3 regions of the Shewanella carassii genome follow, and region 2 is predicted to be linked to each of the others. Evidence: predicted binding sites of a transcription regulator. Region 2 holds the regulator's gene; each other region holds the start of a gene.

Region 1 (7,767 bases), 720 kb from region 2:
AACCGCACCGACTACGGCGCCGTTACGCTCGCTGACCTTGATGGAAACCACGCCCTTGGTAGCACGGCTCTTGGTTGGGTATTCACTCAGTTCGGTACGCTTACCAAAACCGTTTTCTGTGACTGTCAGAATGGCGCCATCTTCTTTTGGCACTATCAGTGAAACCACTTCCTGACCGTCTTCGAGTTTGATACCACGAACACCGGTAGCGGTACGGCCCATGGCGCGCACCTGATCTTCGCTAAAGCGTACCACCTTACCTTCGTTGGAGAACAGCATGATTTCATTGCTGCCGTCGGTCAGGTCAACGCCGATCAACTGGTCACCGTCTTTCAGGTTAACGGCGATAATACCGTTGGCTCTTGGGCGGCTGTACTCGATAAGCGATGTCTTCTTCACTGTACCGTGGGAAGTCGCCATGATGACATACTTGTCGGCTTCGTATTCACGAACCGGCAGAATCGCCGTAATGTGCTCGCCCTCAGACAATGGCAGCAGGTTCACAATAGGTTTACCGCGCGACTGACGGCTGGCCAGCGGCAACTGATAAACCTTGAGCCAGTAGAGCTTGCCGAAGTCGGAGAAGCACAAAATGGTGTCGTGGGTATTGGCAACCAACAGTTTCTCAACGAAATCTTCGTCTTTGACCTTGGTAGCCGCTTTGCCCTTACCGCCGCGGCGCTGCGCTTGGTAATCGCTCAGAGGCTGATACTTGGCATAACCCAAGTGCGACAGGGTTACTACCACATCTTCTTCGCAAATAAGGTCTTCGAGGCTGATATCCACGGCTGAAGCATTGATCTCGGTGCGACGCTCGTCACCATATTGCTCGAGTACTTCTGCCAACTCTTCTTTGATCACTTCCATCAGACGCTCTGGGCTTCTGAGGATATGCAGCAATCCAGCAATCAGCTCCAGCAGTTCTTCATATTCCTGGAGGATCTTCTCGTGCTCAAGACCGGTCAGACGGTGCAGACGCAGCTCGAGGATAGCCTGGGCTTGCTGCTCAGTCAGATAGTAGAGACCATCGCGAATACCAAACTCCGGCTCCAACCATTCAGGGCGGGCGGCGTCATCACCGGCTTTTTCCAACATGCCCTGCACGTTGCCGAGCTGCCAACCGGTTTCCACCAGTTTAACCTTGGCTTCTGCGGGTGTTGGAGAGGCCTTGATCAGCGCAATCACAGGGTCGATGTTGGCCAGGGCGATAGCCAGGGCTTCCAGAATATGCGCGCGTTCGCGGGCTTTACGCAGTTCAAACACGGTTCTGCGGGTCACCACTTCACGGCGGTGCAGAATAAAGGCTTCCAGCATCTCTTTAAGGTTAAACAACTTAGGCTGACCATTGGTCAGGGCCACCATGTTGATACCAAAAGAGGTTTGCATCTGGGTCTGGGCATAGAGGTTGTTGAGCACCACCTCGGCCACTTCGCCGCGCTTAACCTCAACCACAATGCGCATACCGTCTTTATCAGACTCATCGCGCAGGCCGCTGATGCCTTCAATTTTCTTGTCTTTTACCAGCTCGGCAATCTTTTCAATCAGACGAGCCTTGTTCACCTGGTATGGGATCTCTGTAACAATGATCCGCTCGCGGCCATTGTCTTCGGTTTCCACCTCGGCACGGGCGCGCATAATCGCCTTGCCGCGACCGGTACGGTACGCTTCCTCTATGCCTTTCTTGCCATTGATAATGGCGGCAGTCGGGAAATCCGGGCCCGGGATATAATCCATCAGCTGTTCGATAGACAGCTCAGGCTCTTCGATAAGTGCCAAACAGCCTTTAACCACTTCGGTCAGGTTGTGCGGCGGAATATTGGTGGCCATACCCACCGCAATACCGGAAGAACCGTTGACCAGCAGGTTGGGGATCCGGGTCGGCAACACGGCCGGGATCATTTCGGTGCCGTCGTAGTTGGGGACATAATCGACGGTTTCTTTCTCAAGGTCAGCCAGCAGTTGATGCGCCAGCTTTTCCATACGAATTTCGGTATAACGCATGGCCGCCGCGGCATCGCCATCGATAGAGCCGAAGTTACCTTGGCCATCCACCAGGGTGTAACGCAGCGAGAAAGGCTGTGCCATACGCACTATAGTGTCGTACACGGCGCTGTCACCATGAGGGTGATACTTACCTATCACGTCACCGACAACACGTGCCGACTTCTTATAGGGTTTGTTCCAATCGTTTTTCAGCTCGTTCATCGCAAAGAGTACGCGGCGATGTACCGGCTTGAGGCCATCGCGTACGTCTGGCAATGCCCGCCCGACGATAACGCTCATGGCGTAATCCAGATAGGAGTTCTTTAGTTCGTCTTCAATATTTATTGGCGAAATTGATAAAGCCAGATCAGTCATAAACTGCTCGATCCCCTTAAATTAGCTGACAACTTGTAATCCGTGTCATTGTCGAGCCCAACAAACGTGATTTGGCATTCTAACACAGTTATTTAATGTCGGAAGTCCTTAAAGCCGCCTTTGCAGCCAAAAAGGCCAAGGGCATGATACAAGTCGCGAGCAGGGCCAAAGATCACTGTCCTGGGTGTGAATTCTGCTGCTGTTTTTATCATCAAAAACCGAATCTTGCCTATATTTTGCGCGATCTCTAATCTTTGCCGAGAGCGATCACATTGAGGCACCATTTTATGCTGCCCTTGCGCGTAAGTTATATGGTTATAATAGGTTCACTTTATTATTGCTGTTTCAGGTCCGAATATGTCATCTCTACCCAATGTCGACCCTCAGGAAATCGCCAAGTTTGAAAGTATGGCCGCCAGTTGGTGGGATCCTGCCGGTGAATTCAAACCGCTGCATGAACTCAACCCTCTGCGCCTTAATTATATAGACGCCCAATCCGGCGGTATCTTTGACAAGCTGGTACTGGATGTCGGCTGCGGCGGTGGCATTTTGTCAGAGAGCATGGCCCGCATCGGCGCTAAGGTCACCGGGCTGGATATGGGCTTTGAGCCGTTGGAAGTCGCCAGGCTGCATGCACTCGAAGCAGGCGTCAGCATAGACTACCTGCAGGAAACCGCCGAAGTGCATGCCCAGAATCATCAGGGACATTACGATACAGTTACCTGTATGGAGATGCTCGAGCATGTACCGGATCCGCAATCTGTGATCCAGGCTTGTTGCGATATGGTCAAGCCCGGAGGTTGGGTATTCTTCTCCACCATTAACCGCAACATCATGTCTTGGGTACAAACCATACTCGGTGCCGAGTATGTGCTGAAAATGCTACCTGCCGGTACCCACGATCACAGCAAATTTATCCGTCCGTCCGAGTTGATCGCCATGGCGGAACACACCGAACTGTTGTGCCGTGACGCGCTGGGCATAAAATACAACCCCTTGAGTGGCGTATTCAGTTACACCAAGAGCGTTGAAGTTAACTACATGATTGCCTGCCAACGCCAGGACTGATGCCATGACGCCTAAGCTGCCGTTTCAAGGGATTCTGTTCGACTTGGATGGGACTCTGGTGGATACCGCCGAGGATCTAACCGAAGCGCTGGCCTTGGCGCTGGCATCCCATGGCGTCTCGATAGAGGATAAGCGTAAACTTCTGCGTACTCTGGCCTCTCACGGCTCGCTTGCCATGGTGCAAGCCGCCGTGCCCCAAGCCTCAGCAAAGGAGCAGGAGCATATCCGGCAAGCGATGCTCAGGGAATATGATGAGGTCAACGGCCAAAAAGCCTGTTTGTTTGAAGGCATAGAAGCCTTGCTGGACAGTGCCCTATCAAGAGCCTTGCCGTTGGGTATTGTCACCAATAAACCGGCGCGTTTTACCCGCCCCTTATTAGAGCGCATGGGACTGCTTAAACGCTTTGATGCTGTGGTCAGTGCCGATACCACCCTCTATCGTAAGCCCCACCCTGCTCCTATGTTACTGGGAGCTCAGCAACTTAACTGCGCTCCCGAACGTATTCTCTATCTTGGCGATGCCGAGCGCGACATAGTCGCGGCGCAGGCGGTCAATATGCCCTCAGCCATCGCCCTATGGGGATATCTGGCGGCCGAGGATAAACCGGCGGAATGGGGTGCCGATTGGCAGTTAAATCATCCACAGGCAGTGATGTCGCTGCCATTGTGGTAAGTCACTCGTTCACTTTCCCCATAATCCTTTGGAATAATCGGCCTCAAAAAAGCCCTTGCACCACAAGCGACACCATGATAGCAAGCCGACAAAGATCACAGATTGACGTTTATTTTGGCAGTCGCTCACTTTGCTCACGTTTGCCGCTTTTTTGAGCTCGCCATCGGTTTGCGCCAGAAGGGGTGCCACTTTGACTTTTGATATCCTCAAGATATCCACAAGATATGCCCAAAACACAGACTTGCAAAAGTTCACTCACCTCACTATCTTGTTACTCAAGATCTAGAACAACACCATATCTAGTGTATTGGTCGCAATCGAACATACTAGTCATGCACTGAAATCTTCCAGTTAACAGAACCCTCTCGGGCTGTCTTCGTTAACTGTTCGGTTGATTGTTTTACTTTACATGGAAAGGTTCAATGGTGCGGGCGTACCATTGTCACTGATATTACAACCAAGGCCTATCTTCAATGAATAGCACTATGACAGTTACCAAACGCAGTGGCGCACGAGAAATTATCGATCTCGACAAGATCCACCGTGTTATCACCTGGGCAGCCAAAGGATTAAACAACGTCTCGGTCTCCGAGGTAGAGTTACGTTCTCATCTGCAGTTTTATGATGGTATTCCCACAGAAGCCATCCATGAAACCATTATCAAGGCCGCCGCCGACCTGATCTCTCCCGAATCTCCGGACTATCAGTTCCTGGCAGCTCGCCTTGCTATTTTTCATTTGCGTAAGAAGGCCTTTGGTCAGTTTGAGCCGCCAAAACTGGCTGATCATGTCAGCAAGTTGGTTGCCATGGGCAAGTACGACAAGCATCTGTTGGAAGACTACAGCCGTGAAGAACTGGATGTACTCGACAGCTATATCGACCACTGGCGCGACATGAACTTCTCCTATGCTGCCGTCAAACAGCTGGAAGGCAAGTATCTGGTACAAAACCGTGTGACTCATGAAGTCTACGAAAGTGCCCAGTTCCTCTACATTCTGGTAGCCGCTTGCCTGTTTGCCCGTTATCCGAAGGAAACCCGGCTACAGTATGTCAAAGACTTCTATGATGCGGTTTCTACCTTCAAGATCTCTTTGCCGACGCCTATCATGTCCGGTGTGCGTACGCCGACCCGTCAGTTCAGCTCTTGCGTGCTGATCGAGTGTGACGACAGCCTGGATTCTATCAATGCCACGGCCTCATCCATCGTCAAATATGTCAGCCAGAGAGCAGGTATCGGTGTGAATGCCGGCCGTATTCGCGCCCTTGGCAGCCCGATTCGTGGCGGCGAAGCCTTCCACACAGGTTGTTTGCCTTTTTACAAGTATTTCCAGACTGCGGTGAAATCCTGCTCCCAAGGCGGCGTTCGCGGCGGTGCTGCAACCCTGTTCTACCCTATCTGGCACCTGGAAGTTGAATCGCTGCTGGTACTGAAAAACAACCGTGGTGTTGAAGACAACCGTATCCGTCACCTGGACTATGGCGTTCAGATCAACAAGCTGATGTATCAGCGGATGATCAAGGGGCAAAATATCACTCTGTTCAGCCCATCGGACGTTCCCGGCCTGTATGACGCCTTCTTTGCCGATCAGGACGAATTCGAGCGTCTGTATGAACAATATGAACAGGACCCGAGCATTCGCAAGAAGACCCTAAAAGCGGTCGAGCTCTTCTCGCTGATGATGCAGGAGCGTGCTTCCACCGGCCGTATCTATGTACAGAACGTGGATCACTGTAACACCCACAGCCCCTTCAACGCCGAAGTGGCCCCAGTGCGTCAATCCAACCTGTGCCTTGAGATTGCCCTGCCAACCAAGCCACTGAACAATATTGACGATCCCAATGGCGAAATCGCCCTTTGTACTCTGTCGGCGCTCAACCTGGGTGCGATAAACGACTTGGGCGAACTGGAAGGCCTTGCCGATTTGGCCGTGCGCGCCCTGGATAACCTGCTGGACTACCAGGACTACCCAATTCCCGCAGCCAAGACGGCATCGATGAACCGCCGCACTCTGGGTATCGGGGTCATCAACTTCGCCAACTATCTGGCCAAGAACGGCGTGAAATACTCTGATGGCAGCGCCAACGGCCTGACTCACAGAACATTTGAAGCCATACAGTACTACCTGCTCAAGGCCTCGATGAATCTGGCCAAAGAGCTGGGTGCTTGCCCGCTGTTCCATGAGACCACTTATTCTCAGGGGATCATGCCGGTAGATACCTACAAGCGGGATCTGGACAAGATTTGTGATGAGCCGCTGCACCTGGATTGGGATGCCCTGCGTCACGATATCAAGCAGCATGGCCTGCGTAACTCGACTCTGTCGGCACTGATGCCATCCGAGACCTCTTCGCAGATCTCCAACGCCACCAATGGTATTGAGCCTCCACGCGGCCTTATCAGCGTCAAGGCCAGTAAAGATGGCCAGCTCAAACAAGTGGTGCCCGATTTTGATGAGCTCAAGGAGAAGTACGAGCTGCTGTGGCAGATGCCCAGCAACGACGGTTACCTGCAGTTGGTGGGTATTATGCAGAAGTTTGTCGATCAGGCGATTTCGGCCAATACCAACTATGACCCATCCAAGTTTGAAAGTAACAAGGTTCCGATGAAGCTGCTGCTCAAGGATCTGTTGACCGCCTACAAACTCGGGGTCAAAACCCTTTACTACCACAACACCCGGGACGGTGCTTCCGACAAATTCGATGACATTACCAGCATCGAGAAGGAAGACGACGGTTGTGCCGGCGGCGCCTGCAAGATTTAAGCAGGATTAAGTAACAAGTTCGGGGCCCAGGTGGCCCCGTTGTTTGGAAAGAGTAGATCATGGCTTATTCAATTTTTTGTCAAACCCCCAACGATGCCACCCGCGAACCTATGTTTCTCGGTCAAGCGGTTAACGTGGCCCGTTACGATCAACAGAAGTACGAAGTATTCGAGAAACTGATCGAAAAGCAGTTGTCTTTCTTCTGGCGCCCGGAAGAAGTGGATGTCAGCCGCGACAAAATCGATTTTGGCGCCCTGCCGGATCATGAAAAGCATATCTTCCTCTCCAACCTCAAGTACCAAACCCTGTTGGACTCGATTCAGGGCCGCAGCCCCAATGTGGCTTTCCTGCCGCTGGTGTCCCTGCCCGAGCTGGAAACCTGGATTGAAACCTGGTCCTTCTCCGAGACCATTCACAGCCGTTCCTACACTCATATCATCCGCAATATTGTCAACGACCCATCCGTGGTGTTCGATGACATAGTGGTCAATGAGGAGATCCTCAAGCGCGCCGGCGATATTGCCGAGTATTATGACCGCCTTATCGAGCTGACCCAGCTGTATCACCTGCATGGTGAAGGCAAGTTCGACGTCAACGGTCGCACCCTTGAAGTCACTACCCGCACCATCAAAAAAGCCCTCTATCTGTGCATGATGTCGGTCAATGCGCTCGAAGCGATACGTTTTTACGTCAGCTTCGCCTGCTCCTTTGCCTTTGCCGAGCGCAAACTGATGGAAGGCAACGCCAAAATCATTCGCCTGATCGCCCGCGATGAAGCTTTACACCTGAACTCAACCCAGCACATTATCAACCTGATGCAGGGCGGCAAGGATGACCCTGAGATGGGTGAAATCGCCAAAGAGTGCCAGCAGGAAGCTTACGATCTGTTCCTGCGCGCAGCCGAGC
Region 2 (7,767 bases):
AGGGAGGTAACAAGGAAAAAGGCGCCGAATCGATGGCGCCTGGTATTCAATGAGGGTTAGCGGACTATGCTGAGTCAACGGCAGGAATCAAATACTGGAATCAAGTGATTGAAACCCGCCACAAGGCTTATACGTTTCTGCTCAAGGCTTATACATTTCGGCTCAAGGCTGTTTCAGCCTACCGCCCAGACAATCGCCTGCAGTGACAACATTGAGAAGATGCCGGCCAGAATATCATCGGCCATGATGCCAAGACCGCCATGTACCTTGGCATCCAGCACCCGAATGGGCCAGGGTTTGAAGATATCGAAAATGCGGAACAGCACAAAGCCCAGCAACAACCAGAGTGCTCCGGCCGGTGCGGCAATCATGGTGATCAGTAACCCCGCCACTTCGTCCCATACGATAGCGCCGTGGTCATGCACCCCCATATCTTTGGAAGTCTTGCCGCACAGATAAATGCCGCCGATACAGGCCAGCAGTGTCACAGCAAGATACACCCCCAAACTGAACTGGGACAACAACAGGAACACAGGCACTGCCGCCAAGGTTCCAAAAGTCCCCGGCGCCTTAGCCGCGAGGCCAGAGCCAAAACCGAGTGCCAGAAAATGCACCGGATTCTTGAGGCTGACCCTTGCGAGCGCCTCGTCATGAGCAAACCACTTCATTTAAAAATGCTCAAATCCTGTCTGTTGCGGCTCGAATACCTCACCATGATATTGCAGCCTGAGTTGATTGCCGGCCATTATCTGACCAACCAGATAAAACTTGACTCCGGCATGGCCCAAGGCGGTTTCCAGCGCGCCGCGCTGCGCTTCCGGCACAGTGAACAGCAGCTCATAGTCTTCGCCGCCACAAAGGGCATAGTCGAGTGCCGCATCCGCTGTGACTGTATCTTTCATCGCCTGGGACAGCGGCAGCTTATCCACTTCGATAACCGCACCGACGGCCGATGCCTTGAGGATATGCTTGATATCCGACAGCAAGCCATCTGAGAGATCTATGGCGCTCGATGCCAAGCCTCTCAGGGATTGACCGGCCAAGACTCTAGGGCTGGGATGATAGTGGCGGTTAACCAGATATTCCTTGTGCTCGGCCCTCGCCTTCAATTCACCGCGGATGATATCCAGCCCCAAGGCTGAGTCCCCCAGAGAACCTGTGACATAAATCCAATCACCGGCGCGGGCGCCGCTACGGGTGAGCGCCTTACCTTCCGGCACTTGGCCATGAACCGTGATATTGATGGCCTTTGGGCCGCGGGTGGTATCACCTCCGACCAGGGAAATACCGTAGTAATCAGCCGCTTCAAACAAACCTGCACTGAATTGCTCCAGCCAGGTTTCATCGACACTGGGCATGGTCAGCGCCAGGGTCATCCATGCGGGCTCGGCCCCCATGGCGGCGAGATCGGACAGATTGACCGCCAACGCCTTATAACCGAGTGCCTGAGCCGGCATGTCCGGCAAGAAGTGGACATTTTCCACCAGGGTATCGCAGGAGATGGCAATGGATTTGTGTTCGGCGGGTTGCACCAGGGCACAATCATCACCTATGCCGAGGCGGACATCTTTGCGCGCTTGGCCACGGCCGTGAAAATAGCGCTCGATAAGTTGAAATTCTTTCACTGTTGACTTGGCCACAGCTAGGTAGCCTCCCGGTTTTCCAATGAAAAAAACGGTATCTGACGATACCGTTTATCTAATTTCTTTCTGGTTTAGCGACGAGCTACCAGTTTGTCCAATATGCCATTGACAAACTTGTGGCTGTCCTCGGCGCCGAACGCCTTGGCCAACTCGATAGCCTCGTTGATCACCACTTTGTAAGGCGTATCCTTGCGGAAAGTCAGCTCGTAAGCCGCCAAACGCAAAATAGCCTTTTCTACGGGATCAACCTCTTCCATGGGACGTTGATCCAGATGGGGGGCAATTAACTCGTCCAGTTGAGCCTTTTTGGTTGTCGCTCCGGTGAACAGTTCACGGAAGTAGGCGACATCCACGCCGTCTATGTTTTGCTCGGTCAGAAACTCGTGCTCCACATCGGCAATATTGTTCCCGCTCAGTTGCCATGAATAGATGGCTTGAACCGCTAAACGGCGGGCTCTGCGGCGCTCTGAAGGCTTCATGCTTTTTCCTGTATTACAGCTGTTGCTCAAGTTGTTGCAGCACGTTCACCATTTCCAGCAGACCCAGGGCAGCTTCACCGCCTTTGTTGCCAGCCTTGGTGCCGGAACGCTCAATGGCCTGCTCGATAGTGTCTGTGGTCAATACCCCGAAAGATACCGGGATATCGAATTCCAGACCCACTTGAGCCAGGCCCTTGTTGCATTCACCTGCAACGAAATCAAAGTGTGGTGTACCACCACGGATCACTGCCCCCAGGGCGATGATACCGTCGAATTTGCCACTGGCGGCAACACGACGGGCGGCCAAAGGCAGCTCGAAAGCACCAGGTACGCGTACCACAGTGATGTTGTCGTCACTTAGCTGACCGAAGCGCTTAAGAGTGTCTACGGCACCCTCCAGCAGACTTTCAACCACAAAGCTGTTGAAACGGGATACAACGATCGCGACTTTGGCGTTTTTTGCTTCGATATTACCTTGAACTATGTTCATTATCTTACCTAACTTAGCTAAAGCACCCGGCCGGGGGCAAAAAGTGGCGCTATGATAGCACGCAATTTACCCCTCCGCCCTATGCAATTATTCGGAAATGGTTAATTAATTTGGTCGGCTCATTCGCCGGGAATGTACTCAGTGACTTCTAGGCCAAAGCCCCCCAAAGAGTGATAACGCTTGGGCGAGCTGAGTAGGCGCATTCTGTTGACGCCAAGCGTCGCCAGAATTTGTGAGCCTACGCCAACCCGTTGGGAGGTTCCCTGCCATTTGGCAGTTACCGGCACTTCACCCTTGTCTTCGGCCTCAAAAGCCTTGAGCTTGGCAATAATGCTCTCGTTCGGCTCCTGATTACCCAGCAGTAACAGCACACCACCATCGGTCGCGATTCGCGCCATGGCTTGCTCCAGCGGCCAGCTGCGCACTTCATCGCGCTCAGAAAACAGCAGGTCATTAATGGTGTTTTGCAGGTGCACCCGCACCAGGATATTGTCGACAATCTCGCCCTTAACCATGGCAAAGTGCAGTTGATTATCTATGGTGTCGCGGAAGGTGTGCAGCTCAAACTCGCCGAAACGGGTAGGCAGCTTGCACTTGGCCTCACGTACCACTGTGGTTTCTGTGTTATTACGGTAGTTGATCAGATCGGCAATGGTGCCCATCTTAACGCCGTGCTCCTTGGCGAACACTTCCAGATCTGGACGGCGCGCCATGGTGCCATCCTCATTGAGGATCTCCACGATCACAGCCGAAGGTTCCAAACCGGCCAGACGCGCCAGATCGCAACCGGCTTCGGTATGACCGGCGCGCACCAATACTCCGCCATCCTGAGCCATCAGCGGAAAAATGTGTCCGGGCTGAACTATGTCGGAAGGCTTGGCATTTTTTGCCACCGCCGCCTGCACTGTCACCGCGCGGTCATGGGCACTAATGCCTGTGGTTACCCCTTCAGCGGCCTCGATAGAGACGGTGAAGTTGGTTGAGAATTGGGCGTTATTGTTGCTGACCATCAAGGGCAGATTCAACTGCTGGCAACGAGCCTTGCTCATCGTCTGACAAATGAGACCGCGACCATAGCGAGCCATGAAGTTGATCGCTTCCGGGGTGACTTTCTCCGCCGCCATAATGAGGTCGCCCTCATTTTCCCTGTCCTCATCGTCCATCAGGATAACCATTTTACCCTGACGAATATCCTCGATGATCTCTTCGATACTGTGTAGCGCCATTGTAAGACCTTTATTTATTACTCTGTGAAATCAATGAATTCTAACCTGTTAGCGCACGATAACCAGTGGGCTGGCGCACATCTAGCGCATGAAACCAGCCTTGGCGAGCATGGCCAGGGTCACGCCTTCGCTCGGCTGTCCTTCCTCTTTGTGCTGCATCAGACGTTCAAGATAGCGGGCTATCTGATCCACCTCCAGATTCACCTGAACTCCGGGACGCAGATCAAGCAAAGTGGTTTCGCTGGCGGTGTGCGGCACTATGGTGAGACGGAAATTGCGGCCATCGACTTCGTTGACCGTGAGGCTAACGCCATCTATGGTAATGGACCCTTTATGGGCAATGTAACGGGCAAGCTCAGCAGGTGCCTCGAGCCAAAACTCCAGCGCCTTGCCCCTTGGGGTCACGCTGATGACCCGCGCCATACCATCCACATGGCCACTGACCAAGTGCCCACCCAAGCGGGTGCTTGGCGTGACCGCCTTTTCCAGGTTGACTTTGGTGCCGACACTGTAGCGGTCAAAGCCGGTGAGGCTAACGGTTTCAGCCGAAATATCGGCCACATAACCATCCGCCAAGCGTTCAACCACGGTCAGACACACACCGTTGGTGGCAATGCTGTCACCCAATTGGACATCGCCAAGATCCAGCTTGCCGCTGGCCACCGTCAGACGAATATCATCACCACGGCGCTCTAGGGCCCGTATTGTACCGACAGCTTCAATTATTCCGGTAAACATTCAATCACCTATCTTGAGAGTAAGCCGGGTATCATTGCCCAGCTTACGTTGATCAGTTACCCGTATCGCCGGGGTATCGGCTATCTGTTGATAGTTTGGCAAGGCCAGCAGGTTTCGGCCAGCGGCGCCAAGCAGTTTCGGGGCTTGGTAGAGCAGCAGCTCATCGGCCAGTCCGGCACTAATAAAGGCGCCGCAAAGCGTTGCCCCGGCCTCGACCAACACCGCATTACAGCTCTGGCTCAGGTGTTGCAGCAGCGCCGCGATATCGACTCTGTTGTCTTCACCGGCCAACACCAAAGCGGTGACATAAGGCGGCAAAGCGGCTAGGAACTCATCCTCATAGGGGCGGCAGCTGACCAAGAGTACCGGGCTGACAATCTTCAATAACCTGGCATCGAGCGGCATACGGCAGTTGCTGTCGAGTATCACCCGCAGCGGTTGAATAAGCTCCTGCTCACTCAGGGTTTCACCCAGGCTGCCAAGCTCAGCGTGCCGGACATTCAAGGAAGGGTCATCGGCCAATACGGTTTCAATGCCGGTGAGCAGAGCGCAGCTACGGGCCCTGAGCCTTTGCACGTCGCGGCGCGCCTCGGGGCCGGTTATCCACTTGGACTCGCCGTTGGCCAACGCCGTCTTGCCATCGAGACTCGCCGCCAGCTTGAGGGTGACCCAGGGGCGATTTCGCTCCATTCGCGATAAAAAGCCCGGATTCAACGCTCTGGCCTGCTCAGCCAAGAGACCACTCTGCACCTGAACCCCGGCCTCCTGCAACATGCCGATACCTCGGCCGGCCACCTGAGGGTTGGGATCTGTCATAGCCACCACCACCCGCTTGAGGCCATGTTTAATTAAGGCTTCGGCACAGGGCGGCGTGCGACCATAATGACTGCAGGGTTCGAGGGTGACATAGGCGGTAGCGCCGCGGGCCTTATCAGCGGCCATTTTCAGAGCATGTACTTCGGCATGGGGCTCGCCGGCACGCTGATGCCAGCCTTCACCGACAATCTTGCCATCGGCATCTATGATGACGCAGCCGACATTGGGGTTGGGACGGGTTGTATAGCAGCCACGGCGAGCCAGCATTATGGCGCGGCTCATCATGGCGATATCAGTATTGGACCACATGGGGGTTTCCGTTACTTAACAGTTGGCTGTGACTGGCAGCCTATTTTTTCTCCAGCTTGGCAATCGCTTCACCAAACTCTGACACATCTTCAAAGGCACGATACACGGAGGCAAAGCGAATATAGGCCACCTTATCCAGCTCGATAAGATGATCCATCATCAGGTTGCCGATCATTTCCGAGGTCACTTCCCGCTCGCCTGTAGCTCTGAGGGTGGACTTGATCTTGCTGATCGCCTCTTCAATCTTATCCATGGAAACCGGACGTTTCTCGGCGGCGCGCAGCATACCGCCGCGCAGCTTGTCCTCATCGAACGGCTGCCTGCTGCCATCGCGCTTGATCACTCTGGGCATGACAAGCTCGGCACCTTCAAAGGTAGTAAAGCGTTCATGACACAGAGTACATTCCCGGCGACGGCGCACCTGATGACCGTCTGCCACCAGCCTGGAATCTATCACCTTGGTATCCGTCGCGCTGCAAAATGGACAGTGCATTATGCCTCCTGGTGCTCAGTTGCCGGCAGCGGCTGCTGCGAAATGGCAGAAATAAAAATGGCCGCTGAATTCAGCGGCCATCGAAGTTTATCCTATTCCCTTGAAAAGGTTAACCGTAAACAGGGAAGCGAGCGCACAGTTCCAGCACCTGGCCCTTAACACGCTCGATAACGGCGTCATCGTGAGCATTGTCGAGCACATCACAGATCCAGCCGGTCAGTTCACGGGCTTCGGCTTCCTTGAATCCGCGGCGAGTGATGGCCGGTGTACCAATACGCACCCCGGAGGTCACAAAGGGTGAGCGGGGGTCGTTAGGCACAGAGTTCTTGTTGACTGTGATATTCGCGCGGCCCAGAGCGGCGTCGGCTTCTTTACCGGTCAGCTCACGGCCAATCAGGTCCACCAGCATCAGATGGTTATCTGTACCGCCGGAAACTATCTTGTAACCGCGCTCAAGGAACACCTCAACCATGGCCTTGGCGTTGTTGACCACCTGCTGCTGATAGGTCTTGAATTCCGGCTCCAGTGCTTCTTTGAAGGCCACGGCTTTACCGGCGATAACGTGCATCAGAGGACCACCCTGACCGCCCGGGAATACCGCGGAATTCAGCTTCTTGTACAGATCTTCATCGTCGGCAGCCGACAGAATCACACCGCCGCGGGGACCGGCCAGTGTCTTGTGAGTGGTCGAAGTCACCACGTGGGCATGCGGCACAGGGTTAGGATAAACACCGGCAGCGATAAGACCAGCTACGTGTGCCATATCGACAAACAGGTAAGCGCCAATTTTGTCAGCGATTTCGCGCAGCTTGGCCCAGTCAACTATGCCTGAGTAGGCCGAGAAGCCGCCGATGATCATCTTGGGCTTGTGTTCCAGCGCCAACGTTTCGAGTTCGCTGTAATCAATCTTGCCAGACTCATCGATACCGTAAGGGATGATGTTGTACAGCTTGCCGGAAAAGTTAACCGGAGAGCCGTGGGTCAGGTGACCACCGTGAGCCAGGTTCATCCCCAGTACGGTATCGCCGGGTTGCAGCAACGCCATATAAACCGCGCTGTTGGCCTGTGAACCTGAGTGTGGCTGAACGTTGGCGTAAGTGGCGCCAAACAGCTGCTTGGCACGCTCAATTGCCAGAGTCTCCACCACATCGACATACTCACAACCACCGTAATAACGCTTGCCAGGATAACCTTCGGCATACTTGTTGGTCAGTTGTGAGCCCTGGGCTTCCATGACTCTGGGGCTGGTGTAGTTTTCGGAGGCGATCAGCTCAATGTGCTCTTCCTGACGACGGGTTTCATCCTCAATCGCCTTGAACAGCTCAGGATCATAGTCGGCAATGTTCATACTTTTCTTCAGCATCTGTCACTCCAGCTGGCAAATCTTATGGGTAGGGTTGCGCGGTATTCTACTCTGAGTGTGACAAATATCCCAGTCGCAGGATGATGAAAATCCTTGTGTCAGCAGATGACTATGTTTCATTTGCTGAACAATGGTGCCGCTATCCGGCCGCATCTGGCAGGAGCCCTGGCAAATTGGTAAACTGCCGCCAGTTTAGGAAAACTCAGTTCA
Region 3 (7,767 bases), 1.3 Mb from region 2:
GCATTGCTGGCAACAAAAAGGCCAAGGTCTTTCCCGAGCCCGTCTTGGATGAGGCCATCAGGTCTTTCCCGGCCAGCGCCACGGGAATCGCTTCACGCTGAATTTCGGTAGGCTCATCGATACCCATATGTTTAAGGGTTTGCAGCAGACGCTGATCCAGCGAAAAATCGGAAAAATGCAAAGGTGAACTCCTCAATAAAAACGACCGCACATTATAACGGCTTTTACGGCGCTGGGCATGTATTTAGTCAAAGGAGTGTCGAAACACTTGCGACTTTTGTTCAAAAAAGTCGCAAGTGTGTGGCCGGAGTCCTGCCGGATAAAATCTGGAGCAGTACTGGCTTCGGGTGTATGCTGCCTTGGCTGTCTAAGCTTAGGCTGCGTGACTGGTAGAAAAATATAAAGGAGAGAGGATGACGCAGAGTCATAACCCTTGTATTGGTATCGCGCTGGGAAGCGGCGCCGCCAAAGGATGGGCCCACATAGGTGTACTCAAGGGACTGGCAGCCATGGGGGTGCATCCGGCTAAGGTCGCCGGTTCATCCATAGGAGCCCTGGTCGGCGCAGCTTATGCTAATGAACGCCTCGAAGAGTTGGAAGACTGGGTACGCAGCTTTTCCAGTTGGGATGTCTTGGGGTTGATGGATATCAGTTGGGGCCGGGGAGGGCTCATCAGTGGTGACCGGGTATTCAGCGCCATTCAGGACCGCATCGGCGATCTCTTGATCGAAGAGCTCAAATACCCCTTTACTGCGGTATCGACCGATCTTTATTCAGGACAGGAGATCTGGTTCAGCCGAGGCGATTTGCGCCAGGCCGTCAGGGCTTCTTGCTCCATGCCGGGGATCATGTCACCTGTGCGTCAGAACCATCGTTGGCTGGTGGATGGCGCTGTGGTTAACCCCATCCCAGTGTCTGTGGCCAGATCCATGGGAGTTGATCTGGTGATAGGTGTCGATCTGCATGGGCACAGACGAGAGCAGTTGCAAATGGTACCTGTGGCACTCAATAGTGCAGAGCCTCAGGCTCAAGGACGGGATATGGCACACGCCTCAGAGAGTGGCTTTATGGATCTGTTGGCCAAGGGTAAGGATTATATTTCCGGTTTGACCGACAAGTTTTCCCTCGGCAACAAGGCCGAGCCTGGGATGCTGGCGGTGATGTCGCAGTCGATGGATATTCTGGAGCAGCGTCACAAGCGTGCACGCTTGATGGGGGATCCACCGGATATCTTCATTGTTCCCAAGGTATCGGACATAGGTACTATGGAGTTTCACCGTGCCGGTGAGGCGATTGCTGCCGGTGAGAAGGCGGTGCAGCAGGCTTCACATCTGATTGATGCGGCGTTGGGGCGGCTGTAAAAGGCATTGCCTGCAACTGATACGTGTGGGCACACTTCCTGCATAGTCAGCACATCATCAGCATCAGGGTATTTCAAGGCGTTTTTTTGACTATTTCCAGCTAGTTAAGGCTAAAAAACGCACAGTTGAATATCTATATGACGGAAAACTGACATGCAGCCTATCCATTCATCAGTGGATCCCAGATTGTCCGGGGTTGATGCCTACGGCGTCAATAATCGTCTTACCAGCGGCAATGGTCTCTCGGTTGTTGATACTGAAACAGTCAATGACAGCAAAAACCAAAGCCAGAACTCGGCCAAAATAGGTCAAGATAGTATCTCTCTTTCCAGTGAGGGACGAAGAGCCGCTAGGGTACAGGAACTGGCCAAGGAGTTTTTCGGCTCTGGTCAGTTCAGTAGTGCCGATTTACCTAAACTCTTGGAACGGCTCTCCGATGAAGGCTTTTTATCGGAAAAACAACTTGGCAGATTGCAAAGCAGTGGTTTGATGGGGGTTGATACTAAGGATAACGCCAGCCTCAAGGAGTTTATTCAGGGGCAGATTGGCCTGCTCAGACAACAGGCCAGCCAAAGCCCTTTACTCAATGCGCTTAAAGGGGCGGACAACCTGATGGGCAATATGGGAATGATGTATTCACCATCAATCTCCTTGGCGGCCAATAAGGTTGCGGCACAGTTGGATACCCTGCTTAAGGGAGAAAATCAAACCGCCGAGAGTGCAGGGAGCAACAGCAATAAGCTAGCGGCCAAGGCCGACTCCGCATTGCAAGATCCACAGCTGTTATCGCGGCTGAGTGGCGTCAGCGCTTTGATGCGTACCGCTGCTGCAGTCGGTAGCCAGCAACAAGCCAGTGGGCAAATCAACAGTTATCTGGCCTTGGCAAAAAGGTAAATTAGGCCCGCCGACTTAGCTTTCGTCCAGGTCCGGGTCAAGGGAAAAATCTCAACAAGTTGTGCTCGTTGGCACTAATCCCAAACTCTTATTCATCATCTCCAATACCATGATCCAGATCATGGTATTGATGGCGGATTTGTCGCTTAATCTCCACATATTGTGCTTGGTTAATAAAACACCACTATATATGGTGTTAAATAAACAACATGGAGACTAATAAAATGCCGGTAGTGATTAAGCGGGACGGGTGCCGTACTCAGTTCGATGAGACAAGAATAAAGGATGCGGTGCTGGCAGCCTCGAGCCACTGCGGTATAGAAGATGAGGACTATGCGGCGACCGTTGCAGCCTTGGTGACTCAGGCCGTGGCTGACAAAGCCGAGGTCAATATCCAGGAGCTGCAGGACAAAGTTGAAAATCTGCTGATGGAAGGCCCTTACAAACAAGTGGCCCGCAGTTATATTGAATATCGTCATGATAGAGACATCTGCCGTGAATCCAGCAGCCGTCTGAACCTGGAGATCCGTGGTCTGGTCGAGCAGAGCAATGCGACTCTGCTCAATGAAAACGCCAATAAAGACTCCAAAGTGATCCCCACCCAGAGGGATCTTTTGGCCGGTATCGTCGCCAAACATTATGCCAAACATCATATTCTGCCCAAGGATGTGGTGGCTGCCCATGAGGCCGGTGAGCTCCACTATCACGATCTCGATTATTCGCCCTTCTTCCCTATGTTCAACTGTATGCTGATCGATCTCGGTGGCATGCTGACTCATGGCTTCAAGATGGGCAATGCCGAGATTGAGACACCAAAATCCATCTCCACGGCGACGGCGGTTACTGCACAGATCATCGCCCAGGTCGCCAGCCATATCTATGGCGGCACCACAATCAACCGCATAGACGAAGTGCTGGCGCCCTTTGTGGCCAAGAGCTACGACAAGCATTATCAAACGGCACTCAAGTGGGGGATTACCGACGCCAAGGCGTTTGCTACCGAACAGACCAAGAAAGAGTGTCACGATGCCTTCCAGTCACTGGAGTATGAGGTCAATACGCTGCATACCGCCAATGGCCAGACACCTTTTGTGACCTTCGGTTTTGGTTTGGGTACCAGTTGGGAGTCACGGCTGATCCAAGAGTCTATTTTGCGGATCCGTATGGAAGGTCTGGGCAAGAACCGTAAGACAGCGGTTTTCCCTAAATTAGTGTTTGCTATTCGCGACGGCATCAACCACAAGGCCGGCGACTGCAACTACGATATCAAGCAGTTGGCGCTCGAGTGTGCCAGTATTCGCATGTATCCGGATATTCTCAACTATGAGCAGGTGGTCAAGGTTACTGGCTCGTTCAAGACTCCGATGGGCTGCCGTAGTTTCCTTGGCACCTATGAGGAAAATGGCGAGTTGTTGCACGAAGGCCGTAACAACTTAGGTGTGGTCAGCCTGAACTTGCCGAGAGTCGCGCTGGAAGCCAAGGGGGATGAAGCCGAGTTTTATCGTATTTTGGATCAACGGCTGGCGATGGCCCGCAAGGCGCTGGATACCCGTATCGAACGTTTGGCCAACGTCAAGGCCCGAGTGGCGCCCATTCTTTATATGGAAGGGGCCTGCGGCGTGCGCTTGCGTGGGGATGATAATGTTGCCGAAATCTTCAAAAACGGCCGTGCCTCTATTTCTCTGGGCTACATTGGCCTGCATGAGACAATCAACGCGCTTTATGGTACAGACACTCATGTGTTTGATGATGAGGTTTTACGGCAAAAGGCCGTGGCTATTGTTGCCTACCTCAAGGCGGCCACTGTGCGTTGGAAAGAGGAAACCGGTTATGGTTTCAGCCTTTACAGCACCCCGAGCGAGAGCCTGTGCAGCCGTTTTGCCAAGCTCGATGCCAAGAGCTTCGGTCTGGTAAAAGGGGTCACCGACAAGGGCTATTACACCAATAGTTTCCACTTGGATGTGGAGAAAAAGGTGAATCCTTACGACAAGCTCGACTTTGAACAGCCGTATCCCGAGCTCGCTAGTGGGGGGTTCATCTGCTATGGCGAATACCCCAATATGCAACACAACCTTGAAGCGCTTGAGAATGTCTGGGACTACAGCTTTAACCGTGTGCCTTACTATGGCACCAATACTCCAATCGATGAATGTTACGACTGTGGCTTTACCGGTGAGTTTAGCTGCACCAGCAAGGGCTTTACCTGTCCCAAGTGTGGCAACCATGAGCCAACTCGAGTATCTGTGACCCGCAGGGTCTGTGGTTATCTCGGTAGTCCGGATGCCAGACCTTTCAACCACGGTAAGCAGGAAGAGGTCAAGCGTCGGGTTAAACACCTATAACGACAAACTGGTTTTAAGGAAGGGGTGAAAATTGCTTCCTTCCCTGAATAAAGGCGCCCCACGGGGCGCCTTGTGGATATAAATATGAACTATCATCAATATTACCCCGTGGATGTGGTTAATGGACCTGGTACCCGGGTAACCCTGTTTGTCTCCGGCTGTGAACATCAGTGCCGGGGGTGTTATAACCAGTCAACCTGGGACCCCCGCTCCGGGCATCCTTTCGATGGGGCGATGGCCGACCGGATCATTGCCGATCTCAACGACAGTCGGATCCCAAGACGTGGGCTATCGCTCTCCGGTGGCGATCCTCTGTTCCCGGGTAATCTTGACGCTATCAAGGCCCTGTTGTTAAGAGTGAAGGAAGAGTGTCCTGGTAAAGATGTCTGGCTCTGGACCGGTTATCGTTTGGATGAACTCAGTCCGGCGCAACAAGCCTTGTTGCCACTTATTGATGTGTTGGTGGATGGCAAGTTTGTGCAGGAGCAAGCGGACCCCTCGTTGAGGTTTCGTGGCTCGGCCAACCAGGTGATACACCTTCTTAAAGAGTCTCAACAAGCACAAAAGTGAAAACTGGTTAACACAATTGCTTTTTCCTGCTAAAAAACCCCGTCACCTCGGCTTGAGTTACTGCTATACTGCTGTCCGGCACAGCAACGGCAACCAGGCCGTCCACTCTCAGAGTGTCAGGATTTTGTAAGGTAACAAAATGAATTTGAAGCAGGAGCTGCAACAGCTCAACGATAAGTTGGATCAGTATCGCCGTAAATTGGCTGCAGCAGAACAACGCGGTGACGGTCCTATTATTGCCCAGTTTCAGCGGGAAATCGCCGCTGTGAACAAGCGCATTGCTGCCGTTAAGGGTCAGCAGAGCCGCCAGCTTGGTAAGCAAGGGCAGGGTATCCGTGATTTGCCATTTAGTCGTGAACTCACCAAGGCCGAACAGGCCGACATGGGCAAGCTCAAGAAGTCTGTTAAGGGCTTGGTCGTGGTGCACCCTATGACAGCTTTGGGTAGAGAGATGGGCATTACCGTCGTGACCGGTTTTGCGCCCAAGGCTTTTTAACTGCCGCAGTGACAGCGAATAATAACCAATGAATTCACTTGGGTATTCCGGTTGGTCAAAAAAACGCATAGAATGACCGACCTGAATACTGAGCACGCTTCACTATTATCTTGATTTTGAAGGATGTTAACCGTCTCAGGGAATGAGAGCAGTCGTTAAGGTTAATTCATGTCTATTAAATTTATCGCCACCGCCAAATTGCCAACCCCTTGGGGGGTGTTTGCCATGCATGGTTTCGAAGATACCGAAACGGGTAAAGAGCATGTGGCACTGACTTTTGGTGAGCTCCAAGCCGATAAACCTATGCTGGGACGGATCCATTCGGAATGTCTCACCGGAGATGCCCTGTTCAGCCTGCGCTGCGACTGCGGCTTTCAACTACAGACCGCGATGCAAAATGTTGCCGAAGCCGGGCAAGGCTTTATTCTCTACTTGCGCCAAGAAGGTCGTGGTATAGGGCTGTTGAATAAGATCCGTGCCTACAAGTTGCAGGACGATGGCGCCAATACAGTGGAAGCCAACGAGCGCTTGGGTTTTCCGGCCGATATGCGCAAGTACGATATGATTGCGCCGATGCTGGAAAAAATCGGTGTCCATCAGGTTCGGCTGATGACCAATAATCCTCGCAAAGTGAAGGCGATGAAAGAGCTTGGCATCGAGGTCATCGAACGTGTGCCACTGCAAGTGGGCAAAAACCGTTATAACGAAGCCTACCTGAAGACCAAGTCGACCGAACTTGGCCATATGATGTCTGAGTATCATTTTACTGAAGACCATCAGGACTGAGTCATCAAAGATGAATCCATAGGGGAAGGCTAAAATGAGTAACGGCTTGAGTCGCTTACTGAAGATAACTTCCCCGTGGCTGCTCCTGTTCGCGGCATCAAGCATTGCCGCAGAGTCCCCTGGCCATGCCCGGCCGCCTGACAACTCCCACTATGCCTTTGGCAGCTATCTAGGTAGCGGGGTTTATCGTGCGTCTGAGCAGGATGCCACTGTCATCAGCTTACCGCTGGACTTTACGCTGGAGCAGAGTGAAGACTCGGAGTTCTTGCTACGCCTGCCTATCTCGGTGGGCTTTTTCAACTATAGCCTCGAAGATGCCGGTGAGTTTGAGTTGCCTTCCAGTGTCGGTACCCTGACTGTGACACCAGGCTTTGAAAAGCGTTGGCGCCTGGATGATAACTGGCGCATTGAGGCCTATGGCGATCTCGGTTTTGGCAGTAATTTTGACCAAGGCGGTAATGTCGCCATCATGGCTGCCGGCATCAGTGGCTTACGTCATTTTGAACTGTGGCAGGCAGATTCTTTGTGGGTGACCCGGTTGAAATTTGCCGCCTACAGTGAACGGGCTTTCAGCATTAGCCAGAGCTTTTCCGTATTGCAAACCGGGGTGGATGTTGGCTTGCCCTATCGCTGGTCCTGGCGGGGGCTGCGGATACAGCCTCGGATATTTGCCTTGGGCTACTGGTACTTTGATCAGCTACAGTTTGCCGGCGATCTCAATCGGGATACTCTGGTGTCCGGCAGTATTGAACTGGGCGCCACCCTGGCTCTTGCCAAGCCAGTGCTTGGCATAGACAGATTGGGGCTCAGCTATCGCAGCGGTGATGGGCTGGAGATCTGGCGCCTGGTGTTCAGCATGCCAATCTAAACGACATCAACCCTTGTTGGCAGCATCTTCATCTTGTTTGGCTTTCTCATTAAGCAAAGAGACCAGTTGGCCGCTGACGGCAGCTATCTGATCTTGCAATAATTTGCGCTCTATTTCGGCAGCCTCTGAGTTATCGCCATTGAGTTGTTGCAGTTCCTGTTGTAACTCCTTGAGTTTGTCCTGCAGCTCTTTAATCTTCTTGTCAATGTCTGACATACCCGAGGTCTCTTCCTCGGCGGCTTTCTGCGCCTTTGATGTCTGCGCTGAACTATTTTGGTGCAGCTTGCCACCTAGATCATCGGCCAGCGCTTGGCGCCCAGCAGAAGAAATATTCACTTTATCTTGGCTGTTTGAGCTTATGGCACTGTTTTCTTGCACTGTGTCTTTGGCGGCCACATTAACCTCGCTCAGGCTTCGGGAACCGGTTCCCTGAGTGACCTGTTGACCTAA

The links. Region 2 encodes NrdR, which represses ribonucleotide reductase genes. Its sites were predicted from a motif close to AAACACNANATNTNGTGTTT; they were not measured.
Region 1: nrdA (class 1a ribonucleoside-diphosphate reductase subunit alpha) is a predicted target of NrdR. The motif match lies at 4,388-4,407, and genes of this name have one in related genera.
Region 3: nrdD (anaerobic ribonucleoside-triphosphate reductase) is a predicted target of NrdR. The motif match lies at 2,435-2,454, and genes of this name have one in related genera.

The regions. Positions count from the first base shown of each region.
Region 1 covers NZ_AP024618.1:2,171,110-2,178,876, reverse strand. Annotated here, with positions in the region: gene gyrA (DNA topoisomerase (ATP-hydrolyzing) subunit A) at 1-2,358, opposite strand, end outside; gene ubiG (bifunctional 2-polyprenyl-6-hydroxyphenol methylase/3-demethylubiquinol 3-O-methyltransferase UbiG) at 2,716-3,426, shown strand; gene K5621_RS09900 (HAD family hydrolase) at 3,431-4,099, shown strand; gene nrdA (class 1a ribonucleoside-diphosphate reductase subunit alpha) at 4,573-6,861, shown strand; gene nrdB (class Ia ribonucleoside-diphosphate reductase subunit beta) at 6,921-7,767, shown strand, end outside.
Region 2 covers NZ_AP024618.1:1,447,003-1,454,769, reverse strand. Annotated here, with positions in the region: gene K5621_RS06690 (phosphatidylglycerophosphatase A family protein) at 174-668, opposite strand; gene thiL (thiamine-phosphate kinase) at 669-1,625, opposite strand; gene nusB (transcription antitermination factor NusB) at 1,715-2,122, opposite strand; gene ribH (6,7-dimethyl-8-ribityllumazine synthase) at 2,136-2,612, opposite strand; gene ribBA (bifunctional 3,4-dihydroxy-2-butanone-4-phosphate synthase/GTP cyclohydrolase II) at 2,732-3,838, opposite strand; gene K5621_RS06665 (riboflavin synthase) at 3,920-4,576, opposite strand; gene ribD (bifunctional diaminohydroxyphosphoribosylaminopyrimidine deaminase/5-amino-6-(5-phosphoribosylamino)uracil reductase RibD) at 4,577-5,701, opposite strand; gene nrdR (transcriptional regulator NrdR) at 5,742-6,194, opposite strand; gene glyA (serine hydroxymethyltransferase) at 6,304-7,557, opposite strand.
Region 3 covers NZ_AP024618.1:2,761,023-2,768,789, reverse strand. Annotated here, with positions in the region: gene K5621_RS12585 (DEAD/DEAH box helicase) at 1-181, opposite strand, end outside; gene rssA (patatin-like phospholipase RssA) at 414-1,361, shown strand; gene K5621_RS12575 (hypothetical protein) at 1,515-2,255, shown strand; gene nrdD (anaerobic ribonucleoside-triphosphate reductase) at 2,480-4,597, shown strand; gene nrdG (anaerobic ribonucleoside-triphosphate reductase-activating protein) at 4,682-5,167, shown strand; gene K5621_RS12560 (YibL family ribosome-associated protein) at 5,307-5,663, shown strand; gene ribA (GTP cyclohydrolase II) at 5,832-6,449, shown strand; gene K5621_RS12550 (hypothetical protein) at 6,484-7,317, shown strand; gene K5621_RS12545 (hypothetical protein) at 7,324-7,767, opposite strand, start outside.